One region of the Arthrobacter sp. P4_F10 genome, then DNA from elsewhere that is predicted to be linked to it. Evidence: riboswitches for the same ligand, from Rfam matches in the RefSeq annotation. Region 1 holds a riboswitch; the other holds the start of a gene.
The links. Region 1 has a riboswitch for thiamine pyrophosphate ahead of thiC (phosphomethylpyrimidine synthase ThiC). Riboswitches for the same ligand answer to the same signal wherever they lie in the genome.
Positions count from the first base shown of each region.

Region 2: linked by a shared signal. The riboswitch ahead of thiO (glycine oxidase ThiO) and the one ahead of thiC (phosphomethylpyrimidine synthase ThiC) in region 1 are both predicted to bind thiamine pyrophosphate.

Region 1 covers NZ_JBFUJJ010000002.1:20,718-28,049, reverse strand. The annotation lists gene AC1DR1_RS03065 (glucose-6-phosphate dehydrogenase) at 1-470, opposite strand, end outside; gene ffh (signal recognition particle protein) at 623-2,206, shown strand; gene AC1DR1_RS03055 (alpha/beta fold hydrolase) at 2,277-3,011, shown strand; gene thiC (phosphomethylpyrimidine synthase ThiC) at 3,008-4,843, opposite strand; TPP riboswitch at 4,839-4,947, opposite strand; gene AC1DR1_RS03045 (GNAT family N-acetyltransferase) at 5,022-5,528, shown strand; gene AC1DR1_RS03040 (amidohydrolase family protein) at 5,525-6,607, shown strand; gene AC1DR1_RS03035 (VOC family protein) at 6,690-7,332, shown strand, end outside.
Region 2 covers NZ_JBFUJJ010000002.1:431,767-439,098, reverse strand. The annotation lists gene AC1DR1_RS04885 (RNB domain-containing ribonuclease) at 2-1,504, opposite strand; gene AC1DR1_RS04880 (ferritin-like fold-containing protein) at 1,543-2,217, shown strand; gene thiE (thiamine phosphate synthase) at 2,326-3,021, opposite strand; TPP riboswitch at 3,048-3,168, shown strand; gene thiO (glycine oxidase ThiO) at 3,163-4,503, shown strand; gene thiS (sulfur carrier protein ThiS) at 4,500-4,736, shown strand; gene AC1DR1_RS04860 (thiazole synthase) at 4,742-5,566, shown strand; gene AC1DR1_RS04855 (4a-hydroxytetrahydrobiopterin dehydratase) at 5,625-6,296, shown strand; gene AC1DR1_RS04850 (hypothetical protein) at 6,327-6,629, opposite strand; gene AC1DR1_RS04845 (DUF3107 domain-containing protein) at 6,750-6,974, opposite strand; gene AC1DR1_RS04840 (TetR/AcrR family transcriptional regulator) at 7,036-7,332, opposite strand, start outside.

The DNA.
Region 1 (7,332 bases):
GTCTTGTTCAGATGCTGCGCGGACTGCTCATCCGAGCCGAACGGCTTCTCCATGACCAGCCGGGTGCCGGCGGGCACGTCCTCGGGAGCCAGCGCCTCGCACGCGCGCTGGCTGACACGCGGCGGCAGGGCGAAGTAGATGGCCACGGGGCCCTCCATCTGCGCCAGCAGCCCGGCGAGCTGGCCTTTGGCCGTGACATCGATTTGGTGGTAGCTGCTCTCCTGGCGGATCCGCTTGAGCTCCCGCTTGCCGTGGGCATCGGCCCGGGAGTTCTCGTCCGCAAAGGACTCCTCGATCCGGCCCAGCCACTGCTCCGGCGTCCAGGGGTCCGATCCCGCTCCGGCCAGGGTGAGGCCGTCGGCGCGGCCCCGGGCCACCAGGCGGGCCAGCCCTGGCAACAGGAGCCTGCCCGTCAGATCGCCTGAGGCGCCCAGGATGAGCAGGGTTTTTACAGTTGTTTGGCTGGTCACCTAAGCCAGCATGCCATCTTGAAGGCGCATCTTGGTACCCTAGATAGTCGAGTCCTGTTGTCGAGGCGGTTCGTCCAGGCGAACACCAGTCGCGACGCTGGCGTGCCGCACCGGCCGCCACCTGTAGATCCACTGAAAGAAGTGCACGGCGCGTGTTCAATTCACTCTCTGACCGGTTGACAGCAACCTTCAAGAATCTGCGTGGCAAAGGCCGCCTGACCGAGGCGGACGTTGACGCCACAGTCCGCGAGATCCGGCGTGCCCTCCTGGACGCCGATGTCGCCGTGCCCGTGGTCCGGGAGTTCACCGGCCGCGTGCGCGAGCGTGCCCTCGGCGCCGAGGTTTCCGGGGCGCTGAACCCGAGCCAGCAGATCGTCAAGATCGTCAACGAGGAGCTCGTGGAGATCCTCGGCGGCGAGACCCGCCGGATCCGCCTCGCCAAGACCGGACCCACCATCATCATGCTGGCCGGCCTGCAGGGCGCCGGCAAGACCACCCTGGCCGGCAAGCTCGCCAAGTGGCTCAAGTCCCAGGGCCACAGCCCCATGCTGGTGGCCTGCGACCTCCAGCGCCCCAACGCCGTCACCCAGCTGCAGGTGGTCGGCCAGCGCGCCGGCGTGCCCGTTTTCGCCCCGCACCCAGGCGCCACGTCCACCGAGCTGGACCACCCTGCCGGCGACCCGGTCGCCGTCGCCCGTGACGGCGTCGAGGAAGCCAAGCGCACCCTCCACGACGTCGTGATCGTGGACACCGCCGGCCGTCTCGGCGTCGACGCCGACATGATGGAGCAGGCGCGCCAGATCCGCCGCGCGATCGTCCCGAACGAAGTCCTGTTCGTGATCGACTCCATGATCGGCCAGGACGCCGTCAACACGGCCGTGGCCTTCGACGAGGGCGTCAACTTCACCGGCATCGTGCTCTCCAAGCTCGACGGCGACGCCCGCGGCGGTGCCGCGCTCTCCGTCGCATCGGTCACCGGCAAGCCGGTCATGTTCGCGTCCACCGGCGAAGGCGTGGACGACTTCGAGCTCTTCCACCCGGACCGCATGGCCTCGCGCATTCTCGACATGGGTGACGTCCTCACCCTGATCGAGCAGGCCGAGAAGTCCTGGGACAAGGATGAAGCCGCCCGGATGGCGAAGAAGTTCGCCGACCAGGAAGACTTCACCCTGGATGACTTCCTCGCCCAGATGCAGCAGATCCGCAACATGGGCTCCATGAAGAAAATGCTCATGATGATGCCGGGCGCGCAGAACATCCGCCAGCAGCTGGAGCAGTTCGACGAGCGCGAGATCGACCGTGTTGAGGCCATTGTCCGGTCCATGACCCCGCACGAGCGCGTTGCTCCGAAGATCATCAACGGCTCCCGCCGGGCCCGCATTGCCCGCGGTTCCGGCGTGCACGTCTCCGAGGTCAACGGACTGCTGGAGCGCTTTGCCCAGGCCCAGAAGATGATGAAGAAGATGGCCGCCGGCGGCGGGATGCCCGGAATGCCGGGGATGCCCGGCATGGGCGGCGGGGCGCGCAAGGGAGCCAAGCCCGCGCCCAAGAAGAAGGCCCGCTCCGGCAACCCGGCCAAGGCAGCGCAGGAACTGCGCGACGCCGAGGTCCGGCGTGCCGCCGGCTCCAAGGCCCTGCCCACCGGGGCATCGTTCGGCCAGCAGGGCGGCGACTTCGATCCGTCCCAGCTGAATTTGCCCAAGGGCTTCGACAAGTTCCTCGGCGGCAGCAAGTAGCCGCAGCTGCTAATGCCGCCGGGACTGTGTCGCCGGCGGCATCAGCACTGAAGTGCCATAGGGTTAGACAATGTTCAAGCAGCGCGTAGTCTTCGTCCACGGGGATGGCAGCTTCGGTGCCGCCGCGTGGCCAAAGCAGCACGGAATGGCGCTGGACTACGACGCCCTGTTCCTGCGGCGGCACGGGTTTGACGCCGTCGCGGAACCCCTCGAATCCAACTTCGCCGCCGACGCCGCAATTGTGCTCGCGTCGCTGGCAGACGACGGCCGCGGCGAGGCCGGCGGCCATGTGGTGGCCCATTCGCAGGGCGCGATCGCCGCGATGATGGCTGCCGTCGAGCGGCCCGACCTCGTCCAGTCGCTCACCCTGGTGGAACCGGCCTGCCTGTCCCTGACCGCGGAGCTTCCCGCCACCGCTGCGCACCGGGCGCTCATGCAGCCGCTCTTCGACGTCCGGCACAACCTCAGCGACGACGACTTCCAGCGGGAGTTCATCCGCCGCGCGTTTGCGGCCGACGCCCCGGGGGCCACGACGCCGGAGGCCCTCCGGGCGGCGCGCCGGCTCCGCCTGCAGGCGCCGCCGTGGGAAGCCCCGCTGCAGATCGTGCCGGGCGTGCCGACGCTGGTCCTGACCGGAGGCTGGGAACCGCTGTATGAGGAAATCGCCGGCTACCTGCGCGAGACCGGCGCCCTGCACCGCACGGCGCCGGGAGGGCACCGGCCCCAGGATTCAGCCGAGGGGGACCGGGCCATCCGCTCGTACATCGCCGAGGTTAGCCGGCACCAGCACGCCCGGGCGTCCTAGGAGGCTGCAGGTTCGCCTACGGCCGGTTCCGGCAGGTAGACCTTGCCGCCCGAGGCGAGGAACTCATTGCTCTTCGCCTGCATTCCGGCCGCCATCTGCGCCAGGGCCGCCTGCGAATCAGCTGAACCGTATTCGTCCCGGATGTCCTGGCTGATCCGCATCGAGCAGAACTTGGGACCGCACATCGAGCAGAAGTGGGCTGTCTTGGCCGGCTCCGCGGGAAGCGTCTCATCGTGGAAGGCCTCCGCCGTCACCGGGTCCAGGGACAGCGCGAACTGGTCCCGCCAGCGGAACTCAAACCGCGCCTTGGACAGGGCATCGTCGCGTTCGTGGGCGCCGGGGTGGCCCTTGGCGAGGTCGGCGGCGTGGGCCGCGATCTTGTAGGTGATCACGCCCGTCTTCACGTCGTCCTTGTTCGGCAGCCCGAGGTGTTCCTTGGGTGTCACGTAGCAGAGCATGGCGGTGCCGAAGCGGGCAATCTCCGTGGCGCCGATCGCCGAGGTGATGTGGTCATACCCCGGTGCGATATCGGTGACCAGCGGCCCGAGCGTATAGAACGGGGCGCCCTTGCAGAGTTCCTGCTGGCGCTCCACGTTTTCCCGGACGAGGTGGAAGGGCACATGTCCCGGGCCCTCCACCATGACCTGCACATCGAACTCCCAGGCCCGCTGCGTGAGCTCGGCCAGCGTGTCCAGCTCGGCGAACTGCGCCGCGTCGTTGGCATCCGCCGTCGCGCCGGGCCGCAGCCCGTCACCCAGGGAGAACGCGACGTCGTACTTCGCGAAGATCTCGCACAGCTCGTCGAAGTGGGTGTAGAGGAAGTTCTCCTGGTGGTGCGCCAGGCACCAGCCGGCCATGATGGAGCCGCCGCGGGAGACGATGCCGGTGACCCGGTTGGCTGTCAGGGGCACGTAGCGCAGCAGCACCCCGGCGTGGATGGTCATGTAGTCCACGCCCTGCTCGCACTGCTCGATCACGGTGTCCCGGAAGATCTCCCAGGTCAGGGCATTCGCCTCACCGTTGACCTTCTCCAGCGCCTGGTAGATCGGGACCGTGCCGATGGGGACGGGGGAGTTGCGGATGATCCATTCGCGTGTCGTGTGGATGTCGTCCCCGGTGGAGAGGTCCATGACCGTGTCCGCGCCCCACTGGGTGGCCCACTGGAGTTTGTCCACCTCCTCGGCGATGGAACTGGTCACGGCGGAGTTGCCGATATTGGCGTTGATTTTCACCAGGAACGCCTTGCCGATGATCATCGGCTCGGATTCGGGGTGGTTGACGTTGTTGGGAATGATCGCCCGCCCCGCGGCCACCTCGCTGCGGACCAGCTCCACATCGCAGTTCTCCCGCAGCGCGACGAACCGCATTTCCTGTGTGATGACACCGTCCCGGGCGTAGCGCATCTGCGTGACGGTCTTGCCCTCAACGGCGCGCCGCGGCACCGGCCGGCCGCCCCGCCACTCGGCCGACGCCGCACCCCGGCGCACCGCCGACTTGCCGTCGTCGAGCAGCTCCCGTTCCCGGCCGGCGTAGGTTTCGGTGTCCGCCCTGGCCTCAATCCAGGATGCCCGGAAGGGCTCCAGCCCGCGGACCGGATCGCTGCCGGGGCCGGCGGTGCGGTAGACCCGGAAGGGTGCGTTCCCGACGCCGCCCGGTGAGGGTTCCAGGGCAATCTCGGTCACCGGGACGCGGATGCCATGGTCCGGGTCCGTGGTGAAGGCCAGCGAGTGGGACTTCAGCGACTGCGTGGCGGCTGCAGGCTCATTTTGGGCTGACTCAATTTGGACGGGCTCGATTTGGGCAGGGCTGTGCTGGGTCAATTGGGTATTCACGAAAATACTCACTTCCTTCGCCGGCATTACCCGGACAGGTTCAACGGTCGCAGGCTGCGTCAGCCCGATCTCAGCCCCTGCAGGGGGCACCCGTGTGGTCGTAGACGAAGCTACCACGTGCCTGTCGACGGCTGTGGAGTATGACGCGGCCGGCGGACCGCGGTGTTAGCTTGGCATTGTGACTGTGCCCGGGGCCGCGGCCCGGATCAGGACGGCGACGCCGGAAGACCTTCCGGCGCTGCCGGTTCTCGAGGCCGCAGCAGACCGCATCCTCGAAGCGGAGCCGGGGGACCAGGCGCTCCCGGCTCCGGCGTTGACGACGCCGGTCGAGCCGCGCTTCATACTTGTCGCCGGAAACCCGCCCGTAGGATTTGCCCGCGTTGACGAACTCGGCGGCCAGGCCCACCTGGAGCAACTCTCCGTGCAGCCGGACTTCGGCGGGCGGGGGATCGGCCGGTCCGTGGTGGAGGCGGCCATCGATGCGGCCCGGAGTCGTGGCTGTTTATCGATGACGCTTAGCACCTTCGCGGACATTCCGTTCAATGGGCCGTTTTACGCGAGCTGCGGTTTCGAGGAATTCGCCCAGCCGGGCCAGGCGTTGGCTGCCCTGCGGGTGCACGAAGCGCAGCTGGGGCTGGATGATCTGGGCCGGCGGGTTGTCATGCGGATTAGGCTTAGGCCATGACCGGCATCATCGAATTCAGCGGCCCCATCCTCACGGCCGCGGACCAGGAACGCCGCGGACTTTGGTCGGTGGACGGACTGCTGACCTTCCGCCGCCCGGCAGCCGCGCCGGAGACCGTGCTGGACGGCTGGGTCATTCCCGGGTTCGTGGACGCACACTGCCACATCGGCCTGGGCCCGGGCGGGGACGTTTCCGAGGACACCGCCGAATCCCAGGCCCTGGCGGACCGGGACGCCGGGACGCTGCTGGTCCGAGATGCCGGCGCGGTCCACGACACCCGCTGGCTCCAGCAGCGGGCGGACCTTCCCCGGATCATCCGCTCCGGCCGGCACCTCGGCAGGACCCGGCGCTACCTGCCGGGCCTGGCCATCGAGGTCCAGCCGGAGGATCTCGTAGAGGCGGTGCGGAAGCAGGCCCGCGCGGGCGACGGCTGGGTCAAGCTCGTGGGGGACTGGATCGACCGCGACGCCGGCGACCTGGCGGCCAGCTTTCCCGCCCGGACGGTCAAGGACGCCGTCCAGGCCGCCCACGATGAAGGGGCCCGGGTCACCGCGCACTGCTTCGCCGAAGACACCCTGGATGACATGCTCGACGCCGGGATCGACTGCATCGAGCACGGCACCGGGCTGCTGCCCCGGCACTTGCCGCGCTTCCTCGACCAAGGCGTCCCGATCGTGCCCACTCTGATCAACATCGCCACGTTCCCGGACATCGCCACGCGGGCGGAGGCCAAGTTCCCCCGCTACGCCGCCCACATGCGCTCGCTGTGGGAACGGCGGGCTGAACGGGTCCTCGAAGCCTACGAGGCCGGGGTGGCCATCTATGCCGGCACCGACGCCGGCAGCGTGATCAGGCACGGCCGGATCGTGGACGAGATCCATGCCCTGCACGCCGCCGGCCTGCCCGCAGCAGCCGCCCTCGACGCGGCGGCCTGGTCCGCGAGGACGTGGCTCGGCGCGGACGGCATCGCCGAAGGGGCCAGCGCCGACGTCCTGGTATGCGCCGAAGACCCCCGGCAGCACCTCGGCACCCTCGCGGGCCTACAGCACATTGTGCTGAGGGGGCACTTCATCCGTTAGGAATAAATTGAAGCTTCAAGTAATTTTACCCTATACGAAAGGTCGCCGATACCCGGTGGCCGCAAGACACCGGAGCGTTTCGATGACCCAAGAATCCAGCACCCAGGATCTCCTTCCGGCCGAACTCAGCATGGGCACCGTGATGCTCAAGGTCGGCGACATGAAGCTCATGACCGATTACTACCAGCGGGCCCTCGGCCTGGAAATTGTGGCCGAACAGGACGGCGGCCTCTACCTCGGACGCAAGCGCAAGCCGCTGGTCCACCTGGCGCCCGCCCCCGGCCTGAACATTCCCTCCCGCGGCGAGGCCGGGCTCTTCCACACCGCCCTGCTCTTCGAGGACCAGCACTCCCTGGCGGCTACCGTGGCCACCGCGGCCCAGTATGAGCCCCAGTCCTTCACGGGCAGCGCGGACCACCTTGTCAGCGAGGCGTTCTACTTCAACGACCCCGAGGGCAACGGCATCGAGCTGTACTGGGACCGGCCGCGGGAAGCCTGGTCGTGGGAGGGCAAGAACGTCGTCATGGACAGCCTGGCCCTGCCGCCGCAGCGTTACCTGCAGCAGTTCCTGACCGAAGAATCCGTGACCGGCCAGCGCGAGGCCGCCGCCGGCGTCGGGCACGTCCACCTGCAAGTGGGCGACGTTCATTCCGCGCAAGAGTTCTACGTCGGCACCCTCGGATTCGAGAAGACCGCGGGCTGGCACGGCCAGGCACTGTTCGTCT
Region 2 (7,332 bases), 410 kb from region 1:
GTCAGCCCACGAGCTCCAGCTGGATTTCGCGTGTGGCGATGTCTGAGGACACCACCCGGACACGGACTTGCGTGCCCGGTTCCAGTTCGCCGGGGCATCGCGCGGTCACGGCGGGCTCGGCGATCTGGACGATCCCGGACGGGCCGTTTCCGTTGCCGTTGGCTTTGCCGCCGTTCCCATTCCCGTTCCCGCTGCCATTGGTGTTGCTCTTCGCCGGTTTGGGGCCGGAGATGACGACGGCGTCGAATTCCTGGCCGACGTGGTTGACGAGCAGCGCCGCCTCCACGGTGTCCAGCGACAGCCGCTCCAGTTTCGCGGCAAGCTGGTCCGAGGTGCCCATGATGGCCGGGAGGGACGGCAGGGCATCCCGGGCCCAGGCCGGAACTTCGGTGCCGTTGCTCAGGGCCTCGCAGATCACCAGCACGAAGCGGTCGACCAGCCGCCGCAACGGCGCCGTGGAATGGGCGTAGGCGGCGCCGATGGCGGACTGGACTGCGGCTCCCGGCACCGTGCCGTCGAAGTGCGTGTACCCGGCACCGCGGAAAAGCATCCCGGCCGAATGCACAATGGCCAGCTGCCGGGGGTCCGTGGGGTCCAGCGTCCGCAGGTACTCGCCGTAGCGCATTTCCCCGTCCCAGGGCTTGCCGAGAGCGTGGGTCTGGCGGTGGAAGTGCCTCAGTGAAGCCTCATCCGGGGCGGGCATGGTGCGCAGGATGCCGACCTTGCCCTGGAGCATGAGCGCGGCGGCGGCCATCCCGGTCATGAGCGAAATCTGGGCGTTCCAGTCCTCCACCGGCAGCGGCGGGGCCGCCACGATCCGGTAGCCGCCGTCGGGCAGCTGCTGGATTTCCTGTTCCGGCATGTTCAGGCTTGCGCCGCCGCGCAGGCGTTCCAGCTCCACCCGCTTGATGCCTACCTCTTTCAGCAACTGCAGCACTGGCGCCGCGGTGCCGGCGTCGAGCTCGGCCTGGACGCCTTTGTAGCTGAGTTTCGCGCGGCTGCGGACCTGTGCCCGGCGCACGAGGACTGAGGTCACCTCTGCCGCGGCGTCGAGCTCGAACTCCCAGACGAACGCCGCGCAGAGCTGCCCGGCGAGCAGGCTGCCGGCGGCCTCGCTGATGATTTCCGGGTGCAGCGGAATCCGGCCGTCCGGAGTGTAGAAGGTCTGGCCGCGGCGCCGGGTCTCGGCGTCGAGCGCGCCGCCCGGGGCGACAAAGGACGGGACGTCGGCGATGGCGTAGAACACCTTGTAGCCGCCGTCGCTCCGTTCGATGAACAGGGCCTGGTCGAGGTCAGTGGACGATGCCGGATCAATGGTCACGAACTCGACATGTGTGAGGTCCAGGTCCGGCAGCTTGTGCTCGGCCACAGCCGCCTCCGCGTCGCGCAACACGTTCTCGGGGAACGGACCGGGAAGTTCCAGCGTGGTGCGCAGCGCCTTGAGAGCCCCGGCAAGCTGGTTCTGCTGCTCGTGGACACTGGGGGTCAGGCGATGATGGGACACGAAAATCAGGGTAGCCCGATTTCCGCTATTAGTCTTGGATGATGAGCGCAACTGCGGACGATCCTGCCCTCTACAACAGCTTCCTGGCGGATCTGCTGGGAGTCATGGCGTACGGCGAGCTTTCTGCCTTCGAACGGCTGTCCTCGAGCGCCCGGTATTCGCCCACGCTGCATGACCGTGCAGTGCTGGGCAGGATGGCCGTGGACGAGTTCCAGCACTACGAACTCGTCCGCGCCCGGCTCGAGCACATGGGCCTGGACACGGAGGCTGCCATGCTGCCGTTCCAGCCCTCAGTGGACCACTTCCACGAGCGCACGCGCCCGGCGGACTGGTACGAGGCGCTCATGAAGGCCTACGTGATCGACACGGTCTCCGCTGACTTTTACAGCGCCGTCGGCCGGTACGTCGACGCCGGGACCCGGGAGCTGATCGGGCAGGTCCGCTCCACGGGCGAGTCTACGGCCGTGCTGCAGGAGCGTCTCAAGGCGGCCCTCGCCGATGACCCCCGGCTCGCGTCGCGCCTGGCGCTGTGGGCCAGGCGCCTGCTGGGTGAGGTCCTGACCCACGCCCAGCGGGTCAGCCTTGAGCACGAGTTCCTCGCCGGGCTCTCGGGGCTGGACGACGCCGACGCCAGGGAGCTGGTCAGCGGCCTGACGGCCGAACTCGCAGCGAACCATGCGCGCAGGATGGCAGGGCTGGGGCTGGCCGGGTAGGTCCAGTACCGAGCGCGAGCCGCGTTGCCGGCGAGGGTGCAGGCCTGGTTGCCGGCCAGGGTGGCCGCGGCCCGGAACGCCGGCGGGCTTGCGGGCCGGGGAACCTGCCTAGGATTCCGCAGCGTCCAGCGCCGCCAGCAGTGCACCCGCGGCGTGGGCCGGATCAGCGGCGTCGGTGATCGCCCGGACCACCACGATCCGCCGGGCGCCGGCCTGGACTACCTGCTCGACGTTGCTGAGGTCGACCCCGCCGATCGCGAACCACGGCACGACCCCGTCGACTTTGCCGGTGCCGTCCGCTTCCGCCCGGCCGATTGCCTGGGCGGCGTAGCGCACCAGGTCGAGGCCGACGGCGGCGCGTCCCGGCTTGGTGGGCGTCGCCCACACGGGTCCCACACAGAAATAGTCGAGTCCTTTACGGCCTGGTGAGGCGGCAATGGCGGCGTCCACCTGTTTCGGGCTGTGGGTGGACAGGCCGATCACGGCATCCTTGCCCAGGAAGCCGCGGGCGGCGTCGAACGAAATGTCCTTTTGGCCGATATGGAACACCGGCGCCCCGGACAAGGAGGCGATGTCAGCCCGGTCATTGACGGCCCACAGCCGTCCGTGGCGCTGTGCTGCCGCGTGAAGGACCTCCAGGAGTTCGAGTTCCTCCGCCGCCTCGAGCGATTTGTCGCGCAGCTGGATGATGTCAACGCCGCCTGCGAAGGCGGCGTCAACGAAGTCCTCGAAGTCGCCGCGGTCCCTGCGGGCGTCGGTGCAGAGGTAGAGGCGGGCGGTGGTGTGGAGGGGGTCCTGGCTCATGGCACCAGCCTAGTTCCTCTAAACTGGGCGCATACCGCGGGAGCCCGCAGCAGCCATGTCGCCGCTGCACGGCTGAGAGGGCGTCAGAGCCGACCGCTTGACCTGATCCGGCTAGTACCGGCGTAGGGAAGGAATTTTTTTATGGGCTCACGAGCCGGCCGCGCAGCCGAAGCCGCAAATGACGCCGCTTCCAGAGTTTGTGACGCCGGGCCCGGTACCGCAGGGGACATCAGCGCCGAAGGCATCACCACAGACATCACCGCAGACGTTGCCGTGATCGGCGGCGGCGTGATCGGCCACGGCATCGCGTTCGAGGCCAGCCGCGCGGGCCGGTCCGTGGTGCTGATCGATGATGCTCCCGGCAGCGGAGCCAGCTGGGCCGCGGCCGGCATGCTGGCCCCCGTGAGCGAGCTGCACTACCAGGAGGAGCAGCTCCTGGAGCTGATGCTTGAGTCCTCCGGGCTGTGGCCCGGATTCGCTGCCGAAGTCGACGCCGGTGCGGGGATGGACGCCGGTGCCGGGGGCACGGAATGCCGGGCCGGTACCGGCTACCTGACGACGCCGACCCTGGCCGTCGGGGCCGACGCGGCGGACCGGCGCGCGCTCGCGGACCTGAGGGAAGTCCAGCAGGCCTGCGGCCTCACCGTCGAACCGGTGACAGTGCGCGAGGCGCGGAGCCGGGAGCCGCTGCTGAGTCCCGGCATCTCGTGCGCCTTCGACATCCCGGCCGATCACCAGGTGGACCCCCGCCTCCTGATCGCCCGGCTCGCCGGCGTGCTCGGCACGGAGGGCGGGAGTTTGATCCGGCGGCGCGCGGCGGGCCTGCTGTGGCAGGACGGACAGGTTGCGGGCGTACGGCTGGCGGGTGGCGGTTTCGTGCGGGCCGCAGAAACCGTCGTCGCCAACGGGCTCGGCGCCGCCGGGCTCGAGGAGCTGCCCGCCGGACTGGCGCTGCCGCTGCGGCCCGTCTACGGCGACATCCTGCGCCTTCGCGTGCCCCCGCATCTTCAGCCGCTGCTCACCGCAACCGTGCGGGGCATGGTGCGCGGGGTTCCGGTGTACATCGTTCCCCGCCAGGACGGCACCGTGGTGATCGGAGCCACCCAGCGCGAGGACGGACCGTCGAATCCGCATGCCGTATCTGCCGGCGGCATCTACCAGCTGCTGCGGGACGCCCAGCAGCTGGTGCCCGCGGTCGCCGAGCTGGAGCTGCTGGAAGCCACGGCCCGGGCCCGGCCCGGCACCCCGGACAACGCCCCGTTGCTGGGGCGGGTCGCGCGCCCGGGCGGCGGGGACGTCCCGGGACTGATCATCGCCACAGGTTTCTTCCGGCACGGCGTCCTGCTGACCCCCGCCGCTGCCGCCGTATGCCGGCAACTCATGGACGGGACGCCGGACCCGCGCTGGGCCGGGTTCCGCCCCGACCGTTTTTCCCGCATCCCGGATACGTCCGGAGACAGCCCCAACAAGGAAGCAGCATGAACATCAGACTGAACGGAACGGAGCGGAGCGTCGCCGACGGCGCCTCCGTCAGCACACTCGTCAGCCAGCTCACGGGCCGCAGCATCGGCCCCGACGGCCGGGCTGCAGACGGGGGCAAACTCGGTGTCGCCGTGGCCCGCAACGCCGAAGTGGTGCCGCGCAGCCAGTGGCACGCCACGGCGCTCGCCGACGGCGACGACGTCGAACTTGTCACGGCAGTCCAGGGAGGATGACCAGCATGAACGAGACGACGTTGGCAGGAACACCGGCCGTACCGGTGACCGGGGCGGTGGCCGACCCGTTCGTGGTCGACGGCGTGGAGCTCAGCTCCCGCCTCATCATGGGTACCGGCGGTGCGCCGAGCCTGGACGGGCTGGGGGCCGCGCTCGTGGCCTCCGGGACCGAACTGACCACGGTGGCGATGCGCCGCTATTCGCCGGCCGAGACGGGCTCGCTGTTCCAGCTGCTCGAGGACCAGCAGATCCGGGTGCTGCCCAACACGGCCGGCTGTTTCACCGCCAAGGATGCTGTCCTCACCGCCGAGCTGGCCCGGGAGGCCCTGGAAACGGACTGGGTCAAGCTCGAAGTCATTGCCGACGAGCACACCCTGCTGCCGGACGCAGTCGAACTCGTGGACGCCACCGAACAGCTCGTGGCCCGCGGCTTCAAGGTCTTCGCCTACACCAACGACGACCCCGTGCTTGCCCTCCGGCTCGAAAACCTCGGCGCGACGGCCGTGATGCCGCTGGGCGCCCCGATCGGCACCGGTCTGGGCATCCTGAACCCGCACAACATCGAGCTGATCGTCTCGCGCGCGTCCGTGCCCGTGGTGCTGGATGCCGGGATCGGCACGGCCTCGGACGCGGCCCTGGCGATGGAAATCGGCTGCGACGCCGTGCTGCTGGCCACGGCCGTGACCCGGGCGCAGAATCCCGTGCTCATGGGGGAGGCCTTCAAACACGCCGTCATCGCCGGTAGGCTGGCAAAAAAGGCTGGCAGGATCCCGCGCCGCGAGCACGCGCTGGCGTCCTCGGCGATGGAAGGCCGGGCCGAATTCCTCTGAGTCCGGCCGCTCCCGGTAGGCCGCCAGTCTTGTCGGTCAACCAGTCAAGGAGACTGTCATGGCAGCCACGGACGACATCCTCACCCGCCCCCAGCTCGACGAAGCGCTGGCGGGCTTGCCGGACTGGCGGTACCGCCTCGGCGGGCTGGTGACCGTGTACAAGGCGCCGACGGCGGCCGCGGCACTGGAGCTGATCACCGCCGTCGGGCGCCTCGCCGAAGAGCAGAACCACCACCCGGACCTGGACTGGCGCTACAACCGGGTCTTTCTTCGCTACAGTTCCCATGACGCCGGCACCGAGGTGACGCCGAGGGACGTCAAAGCGGCGACGGCGGCCAGCGTGGCGGCCGCCGCAGTCGCTGCCACCGCGCAACCGGGGCTGTACCGGACGGTGGAAGTGGCCATCGATTCGGACAATCCCGCCGGGATTTCGGAGCTCTGGCGGGTCGCCCTCGGTTACCGCAAGGGCAGGTTCGGGGATCTCACCGACCCCTACGGCCGCGGCCCCTCGCTCTGGTTCCAGGAAACCTCCACCCCGAACGCCAACCGCATCCACCTGGACATCCACCGGAGCAAGGCCGAGTCCGGCTCCGTACTGGAGAAGACCGCGGCTACCGGGGCCTCAATGAACCGTGACCACGCACCCAACTGGGTGGTGGTCACGGATGCGCAGGGAAACCGTCTGTGCCTGTGCACCGAAGACGGCCACGGGCCGGACCTGCCGGCGTAGGGCAGCCCCCCTTGACGGGGTAATGCCCGGTCAGAGCTTCAGGATGGTTGTGAGCCGCTCGGTGTCCTGCCGGGTCCGGGTCTTGCCGAGGTACACCACGGCCGCGATCGAGGCCGCAGTGCCCAGGACCATCGGCAGGATCCACGGGATCCAGGTCAGGCCCGGCTGGTACCCGAGCCCGGCGGCAATGAAGATGATCCAGCTCAGCATGCCGACGGTCGCAGCGACTCCGGCTGGGACGCTGACGCCGTATTTCGTGTGCCGCTTGTCGTTAGCCCACACCACGAAGCCCGCAGCAACGGTCACCATGGCAACCACAATCAGAGAAAGCATTCAGGACACCTCACGCTTGTGAAGAAAACGACAGTGAGTAAACGGTAGTGAAGAAAGCGAAGCGGTACCGAAGGATTCAGCCGGGAAGCTGCTCCGACGGCGGCCGCTCGGACGGCGGGGCTAGAGAGCGCCGAAGCCGACGCGGCGGGCCTCTTCTGCTCCGATTTCCACGTAGCCCAGGACATTGGCGGGGACGATCACCAGGCGGCCCTTGTCGTCCTTCAGCCGCAGTTCGCCGCCCTTGGCGATCGCCTCGGCGACTACCTTGGCGACGGTGTCGGCGTCCTGGGTCGATTCGAGGACAAGTTCGCGGCCAATGTTCTGAATACCAATCTTTACTTCCACAGCAAGGCCTCCCAGCCAATCAACGTCCAAAGAATGTCTAAGGTCAATCTCTATTTGTAGTCTAGGTCTCTTTGGGGAAGCGGGAGATTCCGCGCCAAGCTAAACGGTAGATGAGGTCGCTGGCAACATCGAGGTCCAGGTTCCCGTCCGTTTCCAGCCAGTACCGGGCGCTCACGTGGGCCATTCCGGCGAGCCCGCGGCCCAGCAGTTGGGCTTCGAGGTCGGGCAGTTTCGTGTCCTCGGCGATGACGCGCGCGACGGCGTCGGCAAAGGTCTTGTTGAACGTTTCCAGCCGTGCACTGACGTCGGGATCGTTAATCAGGTCCGATTCGAAGACGAGCCGGTGCGCCTGGTCGTC